DNA from 2 places in the Herbaspirillum hiltneri N3 genome. Region 2 is predicted to be linked to the other one. Evidence: predicted binding sites of a transcription regulator. Region 2 holds the regulator's gene; the other holds the start of a gene.
The links. Region 2 encodes FliA, which starts transcription of late flagellar genes. Its sites were predicted from a motif close to CTAAAGTTTNNNNNNNNNNNGCCGNTA; they were not measured.

Region 1 (3,419 bases), 1.5 Mb from region 2:
ACTGCGCACCGGCGTCAAGGTAGCGGTGGTCGACGCTACCGGCAAGGTGGTCGACACGACCGCCATCTTCCCGCACCAGCCGCGCAACGACTGGGAAGGTTCGCTGCACACGCTGGCCAAGCTGGCCGAGAAGCACAACGTCTCGCTGATCTCGATCGGCAACGGCACTGCCTCGCGCGAGACCGACAAGCTGGCGCAAGAGTTGATCAAGATGCGTCCGGAACTGAAACTGACCAAGATCGTCGTGTCGGAAGCCGGCGCCTCGGTGTATTCGGCGTCCGAATTCGCCTCGAAGGAATTGCCCGATCTCGACGTATCGATCCGCGGTGCAGTGTCGATTGCGCGCCGCCTGCAGGATCCGTTGGCCGAGCTGGTCAAGATCGATCCGAAGTCGATCGGCGTCGGTCAGTACCAGCATGACGTCGGCCAGTCGCAACTGGCGCGTTCGCTCGACGCCGTCGTCGAGGATTGCGTGAATGCCGTCGGCGTCGACGTCAACACCGCTTCCGCGCCGCTGCTGGCGCGCGTGTCCGGCCTCAACGCCAGCGTCGCGCAAAGCATCGTGTCGTATCGCGACATGAAGGGCATGTTCACCTCGCGCGCCGGTTTGCGCGACGTGCCGCGCCTGGGCGACAAGACCTTCGAACAGGCAGCCGGTTTTCTGCGCGTGATGAATGGTGAAAACCCCCTCGATGCATCGGCAGTGCACCCGGAGTCGTATCCGCTGGTGCAAAAGATCCTGGCTGACATCAAGAAGGATTTGAAGGGCGTGCTGGGTGAAAGCGCCTTGCTGAAATCGCTGAGCCCGGCCAAATACGCCGATGAAAAATTCGGCGTGCCGACCGTCACCGACATCCTCAAGGAACTGGAAAAGCCGGGCCGCGATCCGCGTCCCGAGTTCACTACTGCGACCTTCAAGGACGGCGTGGAAGAGATCAAGGACTTGCGTCCCGACATGATCCTCGAAGGCGTGGTGACCAACGTCGCCGCCTTCGGCGCCTTCGTCGACATCGGCGTGCATCAGGACGGTCTGGTGCATATCTCGGCCCTGTCCAACACCTTCGTCAAGGATCCGCACACCGTCGTCAAGGCCGGCCAGGTGGTCAAGGTCAAGGTGCTGGAAGTTGACGAGAAGCGCAAGCGCATTGCCCTGACCATGCGCCTGTCGGACAGCGCTCCCGCCGCCGGTAGCAAGCCGGAACAACGCGGCGATCGCAACGATGCGCGTCGCCTGTCGCAGCATCAGGGCCAGCAGTCGCGTCAAGCGGCGCCGGCGAACAACGCTATGGCGGCGGCGTTCGCCAAGCTCAAGGGCTGACGCAAAAGTCGTTTCCTGGCGGCGCAGTGCGCCGGCAGGGAAGCGGCTTGAAAAGAGGGACGGACAAAAAAAGACGCGGCATGCCGCGTCTTTTTTTTGCCTGCATTGCTGCAGGGCGCTACTCCGATACCGGTGGTGGAATCAGGAGTTGGTGACCGTGGTGCGGCTTGCAGTGATCGAGACCGACACCGAAACGCTGGTGGTGGTGCTCGAGCTGCCGTCGGCCGGTGCGGAACCGTCATCGGTCGTCGGGTTCTTCAGGGAAGCAACGAAATCGGCGATGCCTTTCTTGAGGATTTCGTAGGTCTTGTCGATGTTGCTGGCAATGTCGCCGTTGAGGACCTTGAGGCTGGACAGGATGCCGCGTGCTTCGTCGAAACCCTGGTCGACACCCTTCTGGATCAGGCTCATGAACTTGTCGATGTTGGCGTCCCGCTTGGTGTTGTCAGCGTCACTGGCACCGTCGGCGCCATCGGTGCCGTCGGTACTACCGGTCTGGGTGTTCTGGCTGAACAGGCCGAAGGCGCTCTTGATGAACGACAGGATGCGGCCGGCGGTGGCTTCCGGGCTGTTGTCCTGCGAAGCGGCGTTCTGGATGGCGTTGTCGCCGAGTTCGGGTTTCAGAATGTCGTTGAGGTTTTCGATCGCCGACTTGTAGACCAGTGACAGCGGATCATTCTGCGACGACAGCGAGACTTCCAGCGACGATTGCAGGATGGCAGCATTCAATTGCTGCTTGGCGATGGCCGGGGTTAGCTTGGTCTCTTGCGTGCCGCCGGCGCTGTCCGCCTTGGTGGTGTCGTCAGTCGTTGCGGGCTGGCTGGCAGCCGGCGTGGTGGTGGTATTGAGTGTGTTGGTGCTGATAGCCATGGCAGGTCTCCTGTACAAGGACCGCACGCGAGAAGGAGGGGAAAAGGCAGTCCATCCTCAACTTACGGCATGCTGACCGAAATCTGAAGGTCACAATGCCAACTTAGTTTGTAAGAATTTATGAACAGATTCGAGACAATACGTATCGTTTTCACTGAAATTGTCTGAATTGTTGTTATCTAGAAAGGCGATTTTGCAGCTATCGTGCGTCTCAGCCGGTAAGGCTCACAATAGTGTCTTTCGAGTTGCGTCGAATGAAATTATCTAAGGCTGCACGGTGCCGGTCCGATCTACCGTGACGACATCTACATAGGTCGATCCCTGATGGCTGGAGGGCGAAAAATTGATCTGATAGCCGGCATTGTCGTACGTTTTATCATTGACAGTTTCCAGAGCGACAATCAATTTCTCGTGCGTAAGCTTGCTGCTGGCGCGGCTCAGGCCTTCGGCCAGCACTTTGGCTGCGATATATCCTTCGAGCCCAAGGTAACTGAATTGCGTCACCCTGGCGGTGCGCATAGCCTTCTGGTATTCGTGCACGATGGGTGTGCGCGCCTTCCACGGATGCGGGACGATCTGTGAAATGATCAGGCCGCTGGCGGCCTCTTCCAGATCGCTGGTCAACAGCGGGCTGCACACCAGCGAAGCGCAATAGAAATAACCGAGATAACCCTTGGTGCGCAGGCTTCGTATCAAGGCGCTGTTGACGTTCTGTGAAATGCTCATGATGAGCACGACGTCCGGCCGGCTTGCCAGAAGCTTGTCGGCGATCTTCTCGACATCCTGTCCCAGGATGCTCTCCAAGGCGACCAGCTGTGCGCTGGCATCGCTGATCTTGCCTTTCATCATTGCGTTGTAAGGCTGTCCCGTGGCATCGTTGAAGATTGCCATGCGTTTCAGTCCTATCTGGGAAAAGCGCGAAAACAAATAATCGTATTCGTTGGCATAGCTCGCGCGAATCGTGAAGACATGCCGGTTGAAGGCGGTATACACGATCCGGGAACCCGTCACCGGCGCAAAATACGGCACCTTGCGTTCATTGAGCAGCGGCAGCACGGCTGCAGTGGTTTGCGCGCCGATATAGCCGAACAAGGCGATGGCCTTGTGTTCGTCCAGTAATTGATGCGTGTTTCTGACGGCCTGGACGGGATCGTTCTGGTCGTCTAGCGTTAGCAACCGGATGCGGCGTCCGCCGATGCCGCCACGGCTGTTGAGCTGCGCGAAATAGACA
Region 2 (3,419 bases):
TGGTGCACTCGGTGAAAGATGAATCCGATTTGCGTATCGCCCTCGACGAACTGCGCGGCAAACATACTGTCCTAATCGATACCGCCGGCATGGGCCAGCGCGACCAGATGGTGGCCGAACAGGCTGCGATGCTGTCCGGCGCAGGCACCGACATCAAGCGCCTGTTGTGCCTCAATGCAACGGCCACCGGCGGCACGCTCAATGAAGTCGTGAGCGCGTATTCGGGCGACGGCCTGGCGGGTTGCATCATTACCAAGCTCGACGAAGCAGCCACCATCGGTAATGTGCTCGATGTTGTCATCCGTCAGAAACTGAATCTGTATTACGTCGCAAACGGTCAGCGCGTGCCGGAAGATTTGCATGTTGCCAACAGGTTGTATCTGGCCGACCGCGCCTTTAAACTGAAGCGTGAAACTGCGCCGTTCGAATTCCAGGATGCCGAGTTGCCGGTCGTGGTCGGGCCGACGGCCACGGCCATGAATGACAAAAGCCTGCGGGAGGTGATCCTTGGCTAGCTATGACGTTGATCAAGCGGAAGGACTGCGACGGATGCTGGAGCGTCCGACGCCGCGCGTATTCACTTTCTTCTCGGTTCTGCCCGACGAGGAAAAAGGCGCGATGCTGATCAATCTGGCTGCCTCTCTTGCCGCCGCCGACCACAACGCATTGTTGGTCGACGCTTGCATGACGCCTTCGGTGATCTTGTCGCGTTTCGGCGGTGTCGCCGTGGCGACGCTGCTCGATGTTGCACGCCAGGAGCGGCAACTGGACGAAGCGGTGCGCATGGTGCCGGAAGGTTTTGCGCTGGCGCGGCTGTCGCGCAAGAACGTCTCGGCTTCCACGCATCCGCAAGCCTCCCGGCTGGCGCAGATTTTTGACGGACTGACGGAAGAGTCCGACATCACCCTCATCAACGGTGAACTGAACGACGACGAACTGTTGCCGGTGCCGGCCATGGAAATGGGCGAAATCGTGGTGCACATGTCGACCAGCCCGACCTCGATCAAGGCGGCGTACGTCTTGCTCAAGGGCCTCAGCGACAAGCTCGGCCGCCGTCCTTTCAACCTCCTCGTGAGCGGTGGTTCGGACGCGGATGCACAGATGGTGTATGCCAACATGGCGCAGGCCGCCAATCGTTACCTGGCGGCGCAATTGCATTTCATGGGTTCTATCCCGGCCGACGAACACATCCGTCGCGCATCGGGGCAGGGCCGCACCGTGCTGGAAGCATTTCCATTGGCGGGTGCGACGCTGGCATTCAAGCGCCTGGCGGATCAGTTTTCGTTATCCAATCTCACCAAGGGCACGTACGGTATGGCGACCGATGGAGCAAGTCTCGGAGTATGACGCGCCTTGCATTGCATGATAGTTCGCACTCACCATTATTGACGAGATGAGTTCTATGTATAACGTCAAAGGAAAGACGGCCAAGAACGGTTTGCTCGAGCTGCATGCGGCGCTTGTGAAAAAGCTGGCGCATCAGATGAAGGCAAAGCTTCCGCCCAGCGTGGAAGTGGACGACTTGATTCAGGCAGGCATGATCGGTCTGCTTGATGCCGTCAATCGCTATGAGGAAACGCACGGCGCACAGTTTGAAACCTATGCCGTGCAGCGTATCCGCGGCGCCATGCTGGACGAATTGCGCAGCAGCGACTGGCTGCCGCGCAGCATCCGCCAGAACACCCGCAAGATCGAAGAGGCCATCCATGTCCTGCTGCAGCAGCTCGGCCGTCCGCCGCAGGAGACCGAAGTCGCCACGCAGCTCAAGATGAGCCTGCTGGAATACCAGGACATGCTGACCGAATGCGGCGGCCATCAACTGATTTACTACGAAGATTTCCATGACGCCGACGGCGGCCACGAGCATTTCCTCGATCGCTACCAGACCAGCGATACCGATGACCCTTTGCAGAACCTGATCAACGGCGGTTTCCGCGAGGCCGTCATCGATTCGATCAAGGCCTTGCCCGAGCGTGAAAAGATTCTGATGGGCCTGTACTACGAACAGGAAATGAACTTGAAGGAAATCGGCGCCGTCATGGGCGTCTCCGAGTCGCGGGTTTGCCAGCTGCACAGCCAGGCCATCGCCCGCATGCGCTCGACCTTGAGGGAGCAGGCGTGGACTGGAGTAGCGTAGGAGGCTTACTGCTGGCGTTGGGTGGCATCTTGCTGGGCTTGCTGCTCGAAGGCGGTCATCCCGGTTCGATCCTGCAGCCGACCGCTTTCCTGATCGTCTTCGCCGGCACCGTCGGCGCGGTGCTGCTGCAAACCAGGCTCGACAACTTCGTTCACGGCGTCAAGCTGCTGTCCTGGGTATTTTCTCCACCGCTTCACAATCACCGCACACTGATCGACAACATCACGGTGTGGAGCGGCATCTCGCGGCGCGAAGGTCTGCTGCATCTTGAAGAACACATGAACGACAGCACCGATCCCTTCGTCAAGAAAGGCTTGCGCCTGCTGATCGACGGCATTACGCCGGCGAAGCTGCTCGAGATCCTTGACGTCGACACTACCGCGTACGAAACCCGCCAGCGCCAGGCGCTCAAGATCTGGGAAGCCGCCGGCGGCTATTCGCCCACGATCGGTATCCTCGGCGCGGTGCTCGGGCTGATCCACGTGATGGAAAATCTGTCGGATCCCGCCAAGCTGGGCGGCGGCATCGCGGTGGCATTCGTGGCGACGATTTATGGGGTCGGCCTGGCCAACCTGTTCTTCCTGCCGGTGGCCAACAAACTCAAGGACTTGCTGGCGGCGGAAGTGAACCGGCGCGAGATGGTGGCCGACAGTCTGTTCGGTATCGCCAGCGGCGATAACCCGCGCGTGATCCAGGAGCGCGCCGAGTCGTATTTCCCTGCTTCATGATCGACTGACATCACCTGTTCATCATGGCCCGAAAAAAACATGTAGAAGAGCACGAGAACCACGAACGTTGGCTGGTTTCGTATGCCGACTTCATTACGCTGCTGTTCGCTTTTTTTGTGGTCATGTACGCCATTTCCCAAGTCAACGAAGGCAAATACAAGATCCTCGCCGATTCGCTGGTCAACGCCTTCGGCAAAGAGCCGGTCTCGACCGCGCCGATCATAGTGCAGGCCGGGGGACAGGGCGCGCAGCAATCCGCTGCGCCCAAGATCACGTTGCAGAAGCCGCGCAGCAACGAAGCGCTGCGCCGTGAAAAAGAGCGCATGACTGACATGGCGCGCGACATCATGCAAGTGCTGGCGCCGCTGGTGCAAGAGGGCAAGGTGCGCGTGACGCAAACCAGCGTGGGCGTCAACGTCGAGATCAACGCCAACGTCCTGTTCGCACCCGGCGACGCCAAGGTCAGCAAGGAATCGGAAGAAACCCTGATCGCCATCGCGCGCGTGCTGAAGAACGACGATCATGCCATCCAGATCGAAGGCCACACCGACAAT

Region 1: a site for FliA is predicted at 2,251-2,277, ahead of F506_RS03230 (DUF5610 domain-containing protein). Genes of this name have one in related genera too.

The regions. Positions count from the first base shown of each region.
Region 1 is NZ_CP011409.1:723,342-726,760, forward strand. It holds gene F506_RS03225 (Tex family protein) at 1-1,318, shown strand, start outside; gene F506_RS03230 (DUF5610 domain-containing protein) at 1,460-2,188, opposite strand; gene F506_RS03235 (ABC transporter substrate-binding protein) at 2,453-3,419, opposite strand, start outside.
Region 2 is NZ_CP011409.1:2,250,102-2,253,520, forward strand. It holds gene flhF (flagellar biosynthesis protein FlhF) at 1-515, shown strand, start outside; gene F506_RS10195 (MinD/ParA family ATP-binding protein) at 550-1,347, shown strand; gene F506_RS10200 (RNA polymerase sigma factor FliA) at 1,403-2,137, shown strand; gene F506_RS10205 (flagellar motor protein) at 2,119-2,865, shown strand; gene motD (flagellar motor protein MotD) at 2,889-3,419, shown strand, end outside.